One region of the Alteromonas sp. McT4-15 genome, then DNA from elsewhere that is predicted to be linked to it. Evidence: predicted binding sites of a transcription regulator. Region 1 holds the regulator's gene; each other region holds the start of a gene.
The links. The regulator sigma-54, encoded in region 1, starts transcription at its own class of promoters, with help from an activator protein. The targets are predictions, from matches to a motif close to GTTGGCACGNNNNTNGNNT.

Region 1 (5,772 bases):
CACAATTTGTTGATGGAAAAAATAAAACATCGTTGTTCAAAGATGATGTTCTAATTACTCAAGGCTCGCTTGTGATTAATGCCGACGAAGTTGAAGTTATCGCGACAGCGGGCGAAGGCAGAGAAGTGTTTGTCGCACGCGGTAACCCTGCGAGCTATACGCAAGAGCTTGAAGATGGAACGCCAGTATCCGCTAAGGCGAATGAAATTCGCTACGAAGTGATTAATCGGGTGATATCGCTTACCGGGAAAGCGGAGCTGAAACAAGACACCAGTATGGTAAAAGGTGACAGCATTACCTTTGATATGATTACCGAGCAACTGCTTGCAACCGGTGGCGATGACGACAACGGTGAAGGAAGAGTGACAACTGTTTTCACTCCTGAAGCAATTCGCAAGACGAATGCTAAAGACAACGAACAAGATAACGAGGGCAACCAATAGCAATGGCTACTTTGAGCGCAAGAAACCTTGCTAAGGCGTATAAATCACGCCAGGTTGTCCGAGATGTCAGCCTCAGTGTATCGACAGGTCAAATTGTAGGCCTGTTAGGCCCAAATGGTGCTGGTAAGACCACAACATTTTATATGATTGTTGGGCTTGTTCCTCTTGATAAGGGCGCCATTGAAATTGACGACAACGAGTTAACACATCAGCCCATGCATGAGCGTGCACGCCGCGGAATTGGCTACCTCCCGCAGGAAGCATCTATATTTAGAAAGCTCACTGTGCATGAAAATATCATGGCAATTTTACAAACCCGTAAAGATTTAAATTCACAGCAGCAAGAGGAAGAAGCCGATGCGCTACTTGATGAATTTAATATTAACCATATACGTAATAGTACGGGGATGAGTTTGTCAGGGGGAGAACGCCGCCGAGTGGAAATTGCGCGCGCCCTTGCAGCTAAACCACAATTTATTTTATTGGATGAACCCTTTGCTGGTGTTGATCCAATATCAGTAAATGATATAAAGAAGATTATTCAACATCTTCGAGATAGGGGTATCGGTATCCTTATCACTGACCACAACGTACGAGAAACATTGGATGTTTGTGAAAAAGCGTACATTGTGAGTCATGGCGAGCTTATTGCGCAAGGAACTGCGGAACAGGTTTTAAGTAATCAAAAAGTAAGGGATGTATACCTAGGCGAACAATTCAGGCTATAGTTAGTGTAACCGGATTGTCATTTTTCAATCTCGCTCAGGTATATTCAATTTAGAGCATTTAAATAAGACGTAGATGAAACCATCTTTACAGCTAAAATTTAGCCAACAACTCACCATGACACCTCAGTTGCAGCAGGCCATTAAACTGTTGCAGCTTTCTACGCTCGATCTTCAACAAGAAATTCAAGAAGCGTTGGATTCAAACCCGCTATTAGAAGTTGAAGAAGGCCACGACGAGCCTCAGCTTGAAAAAAATAACATCGATAATGATGACAGTGGGGTAGAAGCTTCTGCCACTGCATCAAGTGATACTTTGGAAGCTGGCGACGCACTAGAAAAAAATGATCTTCCAGACGAATTGCCAATCGATAGCACATGGGATGAGTATTATTCAGCATCGTCTGCGCCGGCACCAGGACCTGCCAGTGACGACGAACAAATTTTCCAAGGTGAAACGACTGAGGACATACAAGAACATCTATTGTGGCAGATGCGCCTCACCCCTTTTTCTGACACTGACCGTGCCATTGCAATGGCTATCATTGATTCTATCGATGAGTCAGGGTATCTAACCGTTACTCTTGAAGAGATTTTAGAGGCGGTTAACGCGCAAGAAGCCTCTGGCGAAGATGAAGAGGAACTCATTGAAATGGACGAAGTAGAATGTGTATTAAAGCGCATTCAAATGTTCGATCCCATTGGTTCTGGATCGCGCACCCCACAAGAATGCTTGATGGTACAGCTTCGCCAATTCGCAGATGATACACCATGGCTTGCCGAGGCAAAGCAGTTAATAGAAGACTATTCTGATTTGCTGAGTAGCAAAGATTACCGCACCTTAATGCGCAAGAGCCGATTGAAAGAAGATCAGCTTCGCGAGGCTATGCGTTTGCTGCAAACCTTGAATCCTCGCCCAGGTAGTGCTTTAGTTACTAAAGAACCTGAGTACGTTATTCCAGATGTATCGGTTACCAAAAAGAATGGCCGTTGGGTGGTTGAGCTGAACCCTGATAGCCTGCCAAAACTTAGCGTCAATCAACAATATGCCGCAATGAGTCGCCGTGCGAAGAACAGTAGCGATTCACAATTTATCCGCTCACACATGCAAGAAGCCAAGTGGTTTATCAAAAGCCTAGAGTCGCGTAACGACACACTGATGAAGGTAGCAAATTGTATTGTGCAGCAACAAATGGGCTTTTTTGAACATGGCCCAGAAATGATGAAACCAATGGTATTAAATGATGTCGCAGAAATGGTAGATATGCACGAATCGACTATTTCACGTGTGACAACACAAAAATACATGCATACCCCTCGTGGCATCTTCGAGTTGAAGTATTTCTTCTCTAGCCATGTTGCAACGGAGTCAGGTGGTGAATGTTCATCAACCGCCATTCGTGCATTGATCAAAAAACTAGTGGCAGCTGAAAAACCCAGTAAACCACTAAGTGATAGCAAGATTGCTTCATTGTTGGCCGAGCAAGGCATTAAAGTTGCCCGGCGGACAATAGCAAAGTACCGGGAATCGTTATCGATCCCGCCGTCGAACCAACGCAAGAGCCTTATTTAACGGGCTTAATAATATAAGGAAGACGAAATATGCAAATCAACCTTACTGGTCATCATGTCGAAATCACCGACTCTTTGCGTAATTATGTCGATACGAAGTTCAGCAAACTTGAACGTCACTTTGATCACATTTCTAATGTGCATGTCATCCTGAACGTTGAAAAATTAAACCAAAAAGCAGAAGCGACAGTTCACTTAAGTGGCGCTGAAGTATTCGCATCCTCAGAAAATACCGACATGTATGCGGCGATTGACAGCATGGTTGATAAACTCGACCGGCAGGTAATCAAGCATAAGGAAAAACTTAAAAAGCACTAGTAGTTAATTAAGTATGGATATACAAGCCATCGTAAGTCTGGACCGCACTGAATGTGCGGTTCAATGTAATAGTAAAAAGCGTATTTTAGAGATCATTGCCGATATTGCTGCTAAGAACAACGCGCATATCGACCAGTCGACAGTACTGAATAGTTTGTTGGCGAGAGAACGAATGGGTAGCACAGGTATCGGAAACGGCATTGCCCTTCCCCATGGTCGCTTAGCTGGCCTTGATAGAGTTATTGCCATTGTTGTTACCAGCACACCAGCTATTGATTTTGATGCGCTAGATGAAAAACCTGTCGATATTTTCTTTGCACTATTAGTACCTGAAGAACAAACCGAAGGTCATCTACAAACACTAGCCACAGTCGCAGGCAAACTGAGTAATAAAGACACTATTAAAGCAATAAGGCGTGCTACCACAAGCGATGACATTATAAATGCGTTAGCGTAACTCGCTGCTATACAACATTACTGCATTAAGCGCTTAACAGTGTAAAGGGAGAATATAAGTGAAGCTGATTATTATCAGTGGTCGTTCGGGCTCAGGAAAATCAATTGCACTGCGCGCTCTTGAAGACTTAGGGTATTACTGCGTTGACAATATTCCGGTTAACTTGCTCCCTACGCTAACGCACACAGTGGTTGATGAATACGATCAAGTCGCCGTTAGCATAGACGTACGTAACCTGCCTAAAAATCCAGACGATTTAGTAGAAATACTTGATTACCTGCCTTCGTCTTGGTCGATGACCATTGTGTATATTGATGCTAGTGATGATGTGCTCGTTAAGCGTTTTAGCGAAACACGCAGATTGCACCCGCTGGCCAAGCTCAACAAGTCTCTCTCTGAAGCCATTCGCGCAGAGTCAGCGCTGCTGGCCCCTATTGTCGAGCGAGCCGATCTCTATTTGGATACCGACAAACTCACTATTCATCAACTCGCTGAGCTAATACGCGAACGTATTCTTGGTAAGAAAAGCTCGCGATTAGTGCTTGTGTTTGAGTCATTCGGCTTTAAGCACGGCATTCCCAAAGATGCAGACTATGTATTTGATGCACGGTTTTTGCCCAACCCTCATTGGGAACCAGATTTAAAGCACTTGACTGGGCTAGACGCGCCTGTTGAAGTATTTTTAGGGTCTCAACCTGTAGTAACAAAATTTATTTGGCAAATACAGAACCTGATCACAACGTGGCTTCCACATTTAGAGCGCAATAATCGCAGTTATGTCACCGTGGCAATTGGTTGTACTGGCGGACAGCACCGCTCGGTATACATCGCCCAAGCGCTATCAAAAACATTTTTGGAAATTCATCCAGACGTTCAAATCCGTCACAGAGAGTTGAACCAGTAATGATTATTGAGAAAACACTCACAATCGTTAATAAATTAGGGCTTCATGCTCGTGCTGCCACGCAACTTGTACAACTAGCCAACCAATTTGACGCCAAAATTGTGCTTAAAAAGGGTGACAAGGAAGCTGACGCAAACAGTGTACTGGGACTAATGATGCTTGAAAGTCATCAAGGTGAACAAGTCAACGTTGTCGTGCAAGGCAGTGATGCCGAAGAAGCCATGGCAGCCATTGAGCAACTTATTGAAGGCAAATTCAACGAGGCCGAGTAAGTGCTCCCGCCCAATACAAGCACTTGAATTGGCGAAATAAACAACACTTAGTCATAATAACGTCATTATGCTCGCAATTGTCATGACAGCTTCATCACAATTGCGATATTCTACTGCATAAATCCCAAATTGCCCTGTAGACAAATTGGGATGAGCTCGTTTCATCTAATCTCAGTTTAGCTTAGTAGGACTCGCTACTTATGGCAGAAGCGCTTGTTTCCAAATACGTACAGACTCAGCTTCGTGCATTAAATGGTGCATTGAACAACGGTCAGTTCGTGTCTGTGCGTAAGCTTCTGCTAGAACTTCCCCCGTCTGATGTTGCTCATATTCTTGAATCCAGCCCCAGCCGAACTCGTGATGATTTGTGGGAGCTAATTGATGGCGATTTCCACGGTGATATATTAGAAGAACTTTCTGATGACGTGCGTAATGGCATCATCGCTAAAATGCTTCCAGCTAATGTTGTTGATGCATTGGAAGAGATGGACACGGATGACTTAGCCGAAACGCTCAGTAGCCTTCCAGAAACCGTTTTACAAGATATTCTCGACTCCATGGACGCCCAAGATAGGGTGCGTGCCGAGCAAGCACTATCATACGGTGAAGAGACCGCTGGTTTCATTATGAACACGGACACAATTACGTTGCGTCCAGATGTTACTATTGATGTTGTTCTACGCTATATACGCTTAAAAGGTGAACTGCCTGAGAATACCGATACCTTTTATGTAGTAAATCGCACCGATAACCTTGTTGGTATTGTCCCCGTTACTCGCTTACTTACCGCCGATACAGATGACAAAGTGTCTGACGTAATGGATACAGAGTCAGAAGCAATACCCGTTAATATGCCTGATGATGAAGTGGCAAGTCTCTTTGAGCGATATAACTGGTTATCAGCACCTGTGGTAGATGAAAATAATCGTCTCGTTGGTCGTATTACTATTGACGACGTAGTCGATATTATCCGTGAAGACGCAGAGCACTCGATGATGAGTATGGCGGGCCTTGACGATGACGAAGATACTTTTGCACCAGTCATGCAAAGTACTAAACGTCGTTCTGTTTGGTTAGCGGT
Region 2 (5,772 bases), on a different contig from region 1:
TTGGTTCAGCAATACGCCTTACATCGCGCGGCAGAAATAGCACAGCAAGAAGGGTTTACATTCCTTGCAGTACAAAAAACTAACGTTGACAAAAAACCAGTTCTCGCAAGAGAAATTGTGGCTACTAATGATAAACCTGTAGTCTTACCAAATGACAAACAATGCACTATGTCTGGCTGTGACAACGTCGCCCAGCCCATGGCTGGCGCAACGTCCAACGACGTAGTGAAGACACAGATAAATAACATCTACTATACAATTACTATAGAAATGGCAAATAGTCCCAATGAGCTTCACAAAAACGCATTAAGTGTATCTGAGCTACTTGCAAAGCCTCTCAAACCGAAAAACTAGCACCGTTAAATTAAGCCAATTTCTTATGTTGTAAAGCGCGTTTCACTTGTGAAATCGCGCTTTTTTATCACTTATTAACAGGTTCTAGCTAAAAGTGGGTTCATGCGCTGTTAATCTGCTTTTAATCTTGCATGAAAGCGCATGTCATCAACGCTGTATATCCTTAAAGCATGTCACTACGGTTCTTCCTTTCTTAAAGAGTTGGTAGTGAATTAGGTTTTACGTATTTGCAGACTTAAGGAGTCCAGCGATGAAAACACTATCAACACAATTTACGAAAATAGCTTTGGTAATGACAACAGTATGCGTGACAATGGGATGCAGTGCGGTGGCTAAGACGCAGCTAGCTGATTCCAACGTAAACAAAAATGCGACCTTACAAGCAAAGGCAATAGATAATGCGCTTCTCTATTCGGATGAGTGTATTACGGAAAGAGAAGTCGTTAATGCACAAAAAATGTGGGGCAACGGTATTGTTAGGATCGGTAGCGTATATTCAAACAACGGGGATTATGCCCTAGAGGCCGCTGATTTTATTCAAGACATGTACGGATACGATCTAAGCAGCGTGCTATTTAAACCTACTTTGGCAGCTAATGATCAGTTCCGCTCTAGTTTCGACGCAGCACTCTCTTACTTTGTTGGGGGTAACGATGCATATGCTGAAGACAAAGGTTTTGCAATTAAGCCCTATACCAATGTTAAGTTTGATAATGTGGGCATCATCAATAATAGCTGTCGTATGGCAGTAGCCATGGGCAATTATTTTTTTACTGACACCTCTGGCGGTGAGACTAAGGTAGAGTATACCTTTGCTTATGTGAAAGACAGCGATGGTGATTTGCGTATCGTTGCTCACCAATCGTCTCTACCCTACAACCCCGCTTCAAATTAATCTGAGCATGATGCACTGCAACCGCTGGAACATCGTGAAATAGCGGTGTTCCAGCAGTAACAAAAAACAGCGCTAATTACTGTCTAAATGTAGTGTATTCGCCCGTTCAATCCACTCAAGATCTTTGGTCTGTTCGTCGAGCGTGCCCTTAGCATCTTCTAAGAAGATTTGGCAAAAGTAATCTACTGCTTTTAACCGATCTCTATAGCCCTTTAACTGTACTTCCATTTCTTGCATGGCATTGGAAAATTCACAGTTCGATTTTGCAAGTTCATAATCACATTTAAGATAAGCACAAAGCACATCAGCGGCTTTTGCAAGTACAACATGCTCATCGTCCTTGTCTTGCTCAATTAGCGGTGTGTATCTAGCCTGTAATGCTTCGGGTAACGTTTTTATTAACATTGCTTCAAAACGGCGCTCGAGCTTTTTTATTGCCGCTGTAGTTTCTGGATCATGATACTTGACGGGGCTTGGTATATCACTCATTCCTGCAATTTCGCTTCCCTCATGAAAAATCGCCATCGCCGCCACGCGATCAGGATTTATGTCTTCACCAAACACATCACACGCAATCGCGCCCAACATATGCGCAACGACAGATGCCTCGTAAATGTGGGTAGAAAGCATCTCGTCTTGGAATTGCGCCATTAACGGCCAACGCTTTACATTTTTCGCTCGTTGCATCAAACCAATAAAAGCTGAATGTGTATTTGCCATAGCGCGCTCCTTGTCGTGATTATTATTACCACGTTCACCTGTAAAACTACTACGTTAAGTGAGCTGTGTAAAAAGTGCAAAAAATACTGTAAAGCCGAATAGCTTTGGAGACAACAACACGTACTTAAAAAAATAAAAATTCAAGTTTTTACATATAAAACATATAGATAGCAAAGAGGCACAAAGTTAGCATTACCTATTGTGAATGTAACGGAAGCAATAAGAGGATTTAGCTATGTTAGGTTGGGCAATTACATTTTTTATTATCGCCATTATTGCAGCAGTTTTTGGCTTTGGAGGCATCGCAGGTGCAGCAACAGGTATCGCACAGTTTCTATTCTTTGTGTTTATCGCGCTGCTAGTAATTTCACTTATCGCAAATGCGCTACGTGGTCGATCGCCTAAGGTCTAGATAAGATTTATTTCAAGGAAAAGGAGAAAGGATATGTTTTCATTTAAAAATTTGTCAAAGGTACTAGTTGCTTCAGCTTTTGCTCTTTCACTCGCCGCATGTGGTGATGGTGAAGCAGAAGACGCAGGGGAAGAGCTAGACGAAATCGTTACTGATGCTGGTAACGCAGTAGAAGACGCTTGTGAAGATGTGAAAGAAGGCGTAGACGCTGAAGATAAAGATTGCTAGACAATCACCGATGAAAAAGCCAGACATTGTCTGGCTTTTTTGTTTCTGTCTGTAAAGCAAGCTTTCACTACACTTCCTGACCGCCTAATTCTCGTGCGAGATCATCTAAGGTGCTTAACGTAATATCAAACTGCCCGAGTATATAGCGATACTTAACACTCACGTGGTGATCGCTGCGACCAAATTTCACTTTTAACCCTTCAGCATCGATATGCTTTACAGTATTGAGAAATCGGTACGCTGACATTTCGCTTTCGAATTCAAACTCTACCGTATTTTCCATTTATGCCAGCACCTCTGGATGCGCATTCAGCACAGCACTTAATCGTTGTATAAACGGTTTATCTGATTCGGTTATCGTCGCCACCGTTAACCAATCGGCTAAAATGTCGGACGCCGTTGAAGACACACCTTGTTCAAGTTTTGCTGTCATCATCTGAAGCTGTACACTCGAACGTATAGAGGCATCTTGTTCAGGGCTAGGCATATCTGTACTCACTTCTAACGCAACAGTAAGCCACTGCCTGTCATGCAAAGTGTTCGCTGTGTCATCCACTTGGGTAGAGTGTTCTAATAGGGAAGTCCATCGCTTACCTAACGTGGCTTTAAGTGACGCTTCATCTTCACTTAAATCAGTCACTTTCGATTGTACCAGTGAGACAAGTGCATTCACTTTTTGCTTGAGCATTTGCTCTTGCTTATTTAGCTCTGCTTCGTCGCGATTAGTCTCAAGGCGCGCGATCTTCTTTTCTAGCTTACTACGCAGCGCTTTAGGCAGCGACTGCGCACTTTCTGACAACGCATGAATTCTCTCGTCAAAGTCATGGGCGTGGATGTCAATTACAGCAATGGCTGCATCCAATTCGCTGACTTGTTTATCAAACGCACTGCTTTGTGATTGTCGCTGTGCTTTCAACTTTTCAAAAACCGCATCATTAACCGCTTTAAACTCAGCCCAGAGCCTACTCTCTTCGCGTTTACCCGCATGACCTACTTGCTTCCACTGAGCCTGAAGTTGTTGCGCTTCAGTCGCTGCATTAGCCATGTCTTCATTGTCCAACAACATCTTTACACTTGAAATTAGCGTGCGCTTTTGCTGTTGATTATCGCGCTGCCACGCGTTGATCTTGTCAACCAACACTGAGGAAACTGCTTTCCATTCGTGTTTTAGGTTTTCATACACAGTACGCTCAACTTGTCCTGCCGAATGCCACTGCTTTGATAATTTGTCATACGCTTTGGCAAGCTCCGCTGCTGGCATTTCAACGTCAAGCGCTTGTGCCGCTTCAATTATACGTTGGCGTGTTTCTAGTGCTTCACTGCGCTTCGCATCAAGCTCTGCATAGTATGCACGACACGGTTCAAATGCTTGCTCTAGCGCAATATCAAACGCTTGCTGAAGCGTATCATCTTCACTGTTTTCGCTCTGAATGCTGGTAAGCGACAACCATTGCTGGCGAAGATACTTAATTGCATCACTGCGGGCTTTGATGTTCTCGGCAGGTGACTCAGCCAGTGCTTTCGCTTCTTCAACCAAAGCGGGCTTTCTAGGTGCTGCTAGGTAATCTTGCCAACCAGCTAAACGAGAGACATCTTCACAGGTTTTTTGATAACGCTTCTCCAATGACACCTTTGCACTTTCTGACAACGCTTCAAAACTCACTTTTAACTTGTTGAACTTTGCCATAGCAACGCGAAACTTGCCTTGCGCTATCAAGTTATCGATAAGTGTTAGCTGCTTTTTAATGGCATTGATCGACGATGCCTGTTTTGCTTTAAACGCTTTCGCCTTGGCGTTTACCCGTTTATTCGCTGTATTAAAACGCTGTGCAAACGTGTTTGGCAGTTGTATAAGCGTACTTTTTACTTCGTTATAGCCTTGTTTGGCTTCATTAAACTCACTCAAGATTGTCGATTCAACGTCACCGTCTTGTGCATCTATCTTCGAAGCAAGTTCCTCTAAACTTTGCAAGCGGACTAGCAATTTTTGTCCATATTGCTGTTGCATTGAAAAGCTATCGAGCTTTTCATTGAGCACAGCAACAACATCACTGTATGCACGAAGGCGATTATCGCTAATACCGCCCTCCATTAGGTGTCCCAATTGCTCAATGGTTGCCTCAAGTCCACGAACGCTCTCGTTTACGGTCGCCACATCAGCTAACGTCGCATCACATAAACGCTCTTGGAAAAGCCAATTCACTTGCTGCGTGGCGTAGTCAAGTTGTTGGTCACATAACGCTTTTGTATTGGCTATCTCTAACGCTTTTTGCTGTTCTTCCCATGCTGGACGTATTCGCGCTAGATAGCGCTCGACTTGCTCTGCAATGCGTGCCTGCTTTTCTTCAAATAACGCTTTGTCTTGGGTATCAAGCACATCACATTGAAACATGAGGCCTTTGAGCTCACTCTCCAAATGTGCCTGTTGTTCAATAACAAATTGCACATCAGGTTTATCCAGTAACGCCTGATATTTGGACAAGCATAATGTGAGCTGCTTTTTTAGCTCTACAGGTTTTTGATCAGCCAATCTGATAGCGTCTATACGTGCATCTATGTGCGCTCGTATGGATTCGTCGTGAACTTTCTTGGTTAGTTTTTGAAGCACATTTACATCAGATTCTTCGTTAACGATATGTTGGCGAAGTGCTTCGCTGCTCGTGTTTGAAAACACGAACTGCGTGAACGAAGGCTTACTGATTTTAGTCATCAGTTGTTTAGACAATTCATCATCATCTAACAAACTGGGATCGCGCTGTACAATCTGAATAATAAGTTCGCTATTGGCTGACTCTGTAAGGAAACTGGCCTTTTCATCAGCTCGAAGGGCGATGTCACTTTGCCCCAAAATAGCGTCGTTCACTTTTTGCTCACAAACTCGCTTTACCTTTGGTGCTCTAGCGATTTGCGACATTTTCAGCCAAAGTGCAAACACATTTAGCTTGTTAAGCGCTGCTAAACTTACGTCGGCATTATCATCGTTAAATGCCAACTCATGAAGAATTGTTTTCTCTGTTGCCTTTTCTGGTGAAAGGCTTTCGATGGCCTGAATCCTTTTCTCAGGCTTTGAGCTTGCATGTGCAGGCGCAAATAGTCGACTAAATATCATCCTGTTTAAACCGCGCTATAGTATTTTTATCATCTTGAGGTTCATTTAAAGAGC
Region 3 (5,772 bases), on a different contig from region 1:
TATTCGAAAACTTAGATTTACCGCTTTCACTGATATTGATGCGCTTGTTGGCGCTCGCGTAAAACGGCGGGTAACTGATGGTCAGGCGCTGCAAAGCAATATGCTATGCTTTGTATGTAAAGGTGATAGGATTACCATTACCGCGCAGGTGGCTGGGATGGAAGTAAAAACAGCTGGAATTGCCCAACAAGACGGTGTTGTAGGTGATAACATTAAAGTTATTAACGCCACGAGCCAAAAGCCTGTTATTGCAAGAGTCGCCAGTTCAGAAGAAGTCGTGATACACTTGTAATTGAGGCAGTGAAAATCTACCGCTTTTGTTAGTAAAAAGGCTAAAGAAATTACGCGCTAGGCCGATACAAATAACAGAGGCAAAAAGGTAGTGAGGATTAATTATGGCAATTAACAATATAAACAATGGGTTACCTAAAACTCCCGTTGATAATGGCAAGGTTGCGCAGCAAAATCAAACGCAGCAAGCCCAACAACAGGCATCGGCTCAGACTGCATCGACAGCACCTGTGCCACGTCAAGATTCTGTTTCGTTGACACAATCGGCGCAGCAGTTAAATCAAGTTCAAAAGAAAGGGTCTGAAGCGCCTGTGAATCAGGAAAAAGTGGATCGTCTTAAAAAAGCAATTCAAAGTGGTGAGTACCGCGTTAATCCAGAAGTACTGGCTAACAAAATTGCAAAACTTGAGTCAGAAATCTTCAGCTCAAAGTAAAACTCATGCCCGTTGGCGTCTAGAGTCCACTAATCTTTAAAGTAATTTAGTAAGTAGCTTAATAAGTAATGTAATACAGGTATCGAAGTGACAGAACAGATGAGCAATTTGGAACAGGCACTAAGCAAACAGGTAGAACAACTTTCTACACTCGCTTTATTGCTTGAAAAAGAATTGCAATTGATCAGTTCCCGCGAAGCAGAATCACTCATGCGTTTGCTCGACGAGAAGTCTGTCTTACTGGAAGCTATTCAAACTCTTGACGGTCAGGTGGAGCAGTTGATAAATGCTGCTCAAGAAATGACTGAAAAAGAAGAAGCGTTACTAGATAAAGCAAAGTCGCTTTTAGACGATTGTAAGTATCGAACTCAAATCAATCAAAAAGCCGTTGAGCAAGGACAGCTACGCCTCACACACCTACGCAATTTGATGATGGAGTTACGCGCCAAAGAATCGTTGACTTACGATAAGAAAGGTAAACCGAAAGGTGGCACTTTGGGTTCTGGCGTAAGTGCGTAACGCAATTTAACTCGGCACTACCTTAATAGTATTTAACGTTCTTCACCCTTCTAGGCTTTGCTGTCGTTAGGTAAAGGTCGTAGACCTGCTTCATATCTAATGAGAGTTCGGTAACATAAGTGTTATCTCCAACAGGATACGCCTTCATAACCTCAGCGCCACGGATAACACCTTCTACTGATGCTTTGAGTGTTTCACTTTCAACCACAAGACTCGAGACAGATTGGTTACCTTCTAAACGCTGCCCGTATACTTGTTCAGCTAACTCGCGATAGGCATCAAGTTTTGAAGCTCTCATTGCCATTATTAGCTTAGCGCTCTCACTGTCACCGCGCTGAGAGTCAATAGGCGCATAACCAACCGCTTTAAGTATAGGATAGCTCTCGGGTTCTACCGTTTCCCATTCCACATGCTTGTCGATAATGCCACAGCCACCCAAAGAAAGTGCAGCCCCTAGCGAAATAGCAAGCAACGAAGATTGACCGATATTCTTAAGTTTCTTAGACACTTTACATGGCATAACCGTATTTCCTGGCAAAAACAACTCAGACAACATTTTGACGCTGTTAAGCGTCTATTGGCTTTGAATTAATGTAACAGTTATTCATAAAGCAATTTGTGCGCCCATTTGAACTACTCTCGTAAACCTGAATCCATTGTAAGTTTGATTACGGGCTATAAATTGCCTGAAATGCTATGCAATCAATAGACGGATTTTTGGCAAAGATTATTGGCATCTTTTTAGCATATCCCATATGCGTTTGCTTCTTGCCTTAATAGACAAGGTATAAACAGCGCGGTAAAAGCCGCGCACAACAATACAACCAAACGCCCTTATCAATAGACGCCTGACGCGCGTTGCGTCAAGGTATTAGTGACATTTTACAGAGGTGTATTGTGCGACATTTAAATAGAGTGACAGCAACAGCCCTATTTAACATTGTTGTGGTGGTCATTTGCCTAATTGCACTTTTTATGGGGCAAGCAAATGCCGCATGGTATGAAGCTAAAGGACAAGCCGTTATTATTGATGGCGATAAAGAAGGCGCAAGAAAGAAAGCTACGCAAGAAGCACTAAAACAAGCAATGTTATTCGCTGGTGCGTCTATCCACAGTGTACACACACTTACTAATGGGCTGCTTGAAAACGAAGAAATGACAATCAGCGCCTCAGGCGAAGTTGCTCAATTAGAATTAGTCGATGAAATATACAATGGCAACGTTATTACCGTCAGTATCAGAGCCGATATCTTTCCAAAAGCACAATCATGTGACGCACAATTTGATGAGAAACACTTTTCAACAACGCGCTTTTTAGTTAAAAGCCGTCAGCAACTCACTCATGGTAACATTGTAAACTTTGACCAGGCATTTACTGAGCGCTTTGGTTTTATAATGCGCAATACCACCGACAACCTGAAACTTACGCACATAGCGCCCCACACTGCCCAATTTAAAACCCAATTTACCGAACAAAATGTGCGCAATCTTTCTCAGCAAAGCAACACGCAGTACGTTATTCTCGGCAGTATAGACGACCTCAGTATTGAAACATCTCCATCATCAATTTTCACACCTTGGAAAGACGACAAACAGCATAGACATTTTTCGCTTACCCTGCGCGTATACGATGGTATCAATGGTGGTCTTCTGTTCACGCACAATTACAAAACACGTGCGCAGTGGAGTTTTGACAAGTTTGAGAATGTTGACGAATACTCAACCGCATTTTGGCAGTCCCGTTATGGGCAAGCAGTGCAAGAGCTCGTTGAAGACGCCGTGCAAGATATAAAAGAAGCGACAGCATGCCAGCCAATTACAGGGCGAGTTATCCACGTTGCAGGCGATGTTATTTCGGTGTCTTTGGGGCACGATAACGGCGTTAGTAATAATGATGAACTATACGTTTATCAATCAAAAGAAGTCATAGACAACTATGGCCGTAAATACCTTCAATATCACCTTTACCCAGGTACTTTTGTTGTGCGTAACGCGTATAGCAACTCCTCGTCAGTAGTGAGTAAGAATACAGGTATTGTGGCTAATATTCAGGAGAACGATTTTGTTGTGAAGAAATAGTGTGATTCTATTCTATGGGTTAACAGGACTAATTTTTTACGTATAATCAAGATGCTGTCCTCATAGTTTAACTGGATAAAACAAGAACCTCCTAAGTTTTAGATCTGCGTTCGAGTCGCGGTGGGGACGCCATTTTCGTGATATTTTTACATACCTTTAACGTAAATTGCTAAGATCTTTTGTCTTGCAATTTGTGCATTTCGTGGAAAAAGTCGATTTTTAATGAAAAAAACTCGCCTAAAGTATTAAAAAAATAGCATTTTTGGGCTAACTGAAAATTTATACGAAAGTATTAAGCTGTTTTTCGAGTACAAAAAATACACTCCGAATCTATAAAAATCCCATTAAAAACAAAAGCTAACGAAGTTAATAATTCCAATTCTCACCTGAAATCAAGGCACTGCTTAATTAGTTATGTGTGTTGATACTTTATCTTTTGTCAAGTCATGTGGTTGAATAACCGTCGAAGTATGCTAGCAGTCTAAAACAGCGTACATCACCACTATAAAATTTATAACGTTTTCGTGTCACTGGAATTTCGGTGACACTTTTAGGGATAATTTGGGATATACACATGAAAAAACGCTTAGTCTCTCTTGCGCTACTTTCAACGCTATCTGCTTCAACAATTGCTGCAAATAGCACATTTCAAGCTACTGTAAATGCCATCTCTGATGCGGCAATTGCACAAACTACTGCACTTCATTTTGGTGCGATGCAACCAACTTCAGGTGCCGTTTGTACAATGGACAACACAGGTGCAGTTACAGGAAGCTGTGATGCAACCAACGCAAACATTGCTATTGGTCTAATCACAGTAAGTGGGCTGACCGCTAACGTACCACTAAACGTAACCGTTACAGGTCAAGCTGGTACTAACGTTTCATTTGTATCTGAGTTTGATATCAACGGCGCTGTTGGTACACATGAAAATAACGCTGACAACACCGCTATTGCTGTAACGACTAATGGTACGGGTGATAACTTAACGCTTGACGTATACGGTCAGATGACTGTTACTACTGCACTAACACCTGGTGACAGCTATACAGCAAACTACATCGTAGATGTATCTTTCCAGTAAAACTGCTAAAGTAGGGTGCTAATTCAAGCACCCTTTCACTCTCAAATCATGCAGTTGGGACCTTCACTTTATGCGCAGTACACCATTCTTTTCTCGTTTCTTTTTTTATACATTTTTACTTTTTGGGCTAATACTTTCAACGCAGGTTTCAGCCAATGTCGCGCTATCTAAATTTAGAGTCTATTTCGACGGTAAAACCCGAACCGCTTCACTGCAATTAAGAAATACGGGTGCTAAAGAGTTTAAGTACACTGCTGAATTAACGCTTAACGAAATGACCGAAGAGGGTGCTATTTACAGCGTTAATAGCGACCCATTGGCTGCCGATAAGTTTATTCGCTTTTCGCCAAAGCGAGGCACTATTAAGCCGGGTGAAAGACAGGCGCTACGCTTTGCCTTAAGAAAACCATCAGGGCTTGCCGATGGCGAATATCGCGCGGTATTGCGTATCGTCACTGAACTTGCTCCTACTGAAGGCGGAAACGTTAACCTTGCAAGTAAACTGGCATACAACGTACCCATTATAGTTCGTCACGGTGAGGTGTTTGCTGAATCAAGTCTCGCCTCACCCTCTACCGTGATGCATAACGGGCAGCCCCATATACAGGTATGGCAAACAAGAACGGGGAATCGTTCATTGTTCGGCGATTATGTAGTGGAAACAACAGATGGTGAAACCTTAGGCGTGCTAAACAACGTAGCCGTTTATCGTCCTCTCGAACGCAGAAAAGTATTAATACCATTAATTAATGCGTCAAAAGGCGACGTGGTAATCCGTTATACAGAAAACGAAAAGTTTGGTGGTAGTCTAGTACTCTCTATCCCCCACACTATTAACTAACCCACTGTTAGATCTTTATGTTCAGGCTCGTTCTGCTTTTGCTGCTTGCGTTAACAAATAGTGCGCTTGCGGCAAATTGTAAACTTGACGAGCCTTTTAAGCGCGTAACACTCGACGAAGACAACTTTTATATTGCCGTTTTACGTTTAAACGGGCGCCCGGTGTGGGACGGTTTAGATGTTTACAACGTCGATGATCATTTGCTTGTGCCTGTTTCACTTCTTGTTGATGCAATGGGCCTGAATTGGAACATAGACATTCCTACGAATAATATTGCTTCGCAAGGCGCTGAAAGCCACTGCGATTTTGATATTCAATTTTCATCTACCAGTACAAACTCTCGCGACTTCCTTTATTGGAGTAAAGACGATTTTGACCTTTACATTGATGTAAATGCGCTGCCAGCTTTGCTGCCCGTAAGTTATGAGTTCGATGATTCACTTTTGGTATTAAGTCTTACCAGCAATGATATAGAATTTATAGATACCACAGAGCCTCAGTTGATTGTCCCAACGTTTTATAAA

Region 2: LHL20_RS06140 (DUF1328 domain-containing protein) is a predicted target of sigma-54. The motif match lies at 2,144-2,162, and genes of this name have one in related genera.
Region 3: LHL20_RS03840 (flagellar assembly protein T N-terminal domain-containing protein) is a predicted target of sigma-54. The motif match lies at 1,974-1,992, and genes of this name have one in related genera.

The regions. Positions count from the first base shown of each region.
Region 1 is NZ_JAJALG010000007.1:63,664-69,435, reverse strand. It holds gene lptA (lipopolysaccharide transport periplasmic protein LptA) at 1-443, shown strand, start outside; gene lptB (LPS export ABC transporter ATP-binding protein) at 446-1,171, shown strand; gene LHL20_RS07675 (RNA polymerase factor sigma-54) at 1,245-2,741, shown strand; gene hpf (ribosome hibernation promoting factor) at 2,771-3,058, shown strand; gene ptsN (PTS IIA-like nitrogen regulatory protein PtsN) at 3,072-3,515, shown strand; gene rapZ (RNase adapter RapZ) at 3,574-4,419, shown strand; gene LHL20_RS07655 (HPr family phosphocarrier protein) at 4,419-4,691, shown strand; gene mgtE (magnesium transporter) at 4,892-5,772, shown strand, end outside.
Region 2 is NZ_JAJALG010000005.1:117,304-123,075, reverse strand. It holds gene LHL20_RS06155 (CC0125/CC1285 family lipoprotein) at 1-354, shown strand, start outside; gene LHL20_RS06150 (phosphoribosyl-AMP cyclohydrolase) at 605-1,249, shown strand; gene yfbR (5'-deoxynucleotidase) at 1,322-1,969, opposite strand; gene LHL20_RS06140 (DUF1328 domain-containing protein) at 2,205-2,381, shown strand; gene LHL20_RS06135 (hypothetical protein) at 2,415-2,609, shown strand; gene LHL20_RS06130 (hypothetical protein) at 2,677-2,892, opposite strand; gene LHL20_RS06125 (DUF349 domain-containing protein) at 2,893-5,718, opposite strand; gene LHL20_RS06120 (YeaC family protein) at 5,708-5,772, opposite strand, start outside.
Region 3 is NZ_JAJALG010000003.1:120,787-126,558, forward strand. It holds gene flgA (flagellar basal body P-ring formation chaperone FlgA) at 1-292, shown strand, start outside; gene flgM (flagellar biosynthesis anti-sigma factor FlgM) at 396-725, shown strand; gene flgN (flagellar export chaperone FlgN) at 813-1,244, shown strand; gene LHL20_RS03835 (LPP20 family lipoprotein) at 1,267-1,764, opposite strand; gene LHL20_RS03840 (flagellar assembly protein T N-terminal domain-containing protein) at 2,142-3,323, shown strand; tRNA gene LHL20_RS03845 (tRNA-Arg) at 3,380-3,455, shown strand; gene LHL20_RS03850 (hypothetical protein) at 3,898-4,407, shown strand; gene LHL20_RS03855 (hypothetical protein) at 4,478-5,248, shown strand; gene LHL20_RS03860 (carboxypeptidase-like regulatory domain-containing protein) at 5,266-5,772, shown strand, end outside.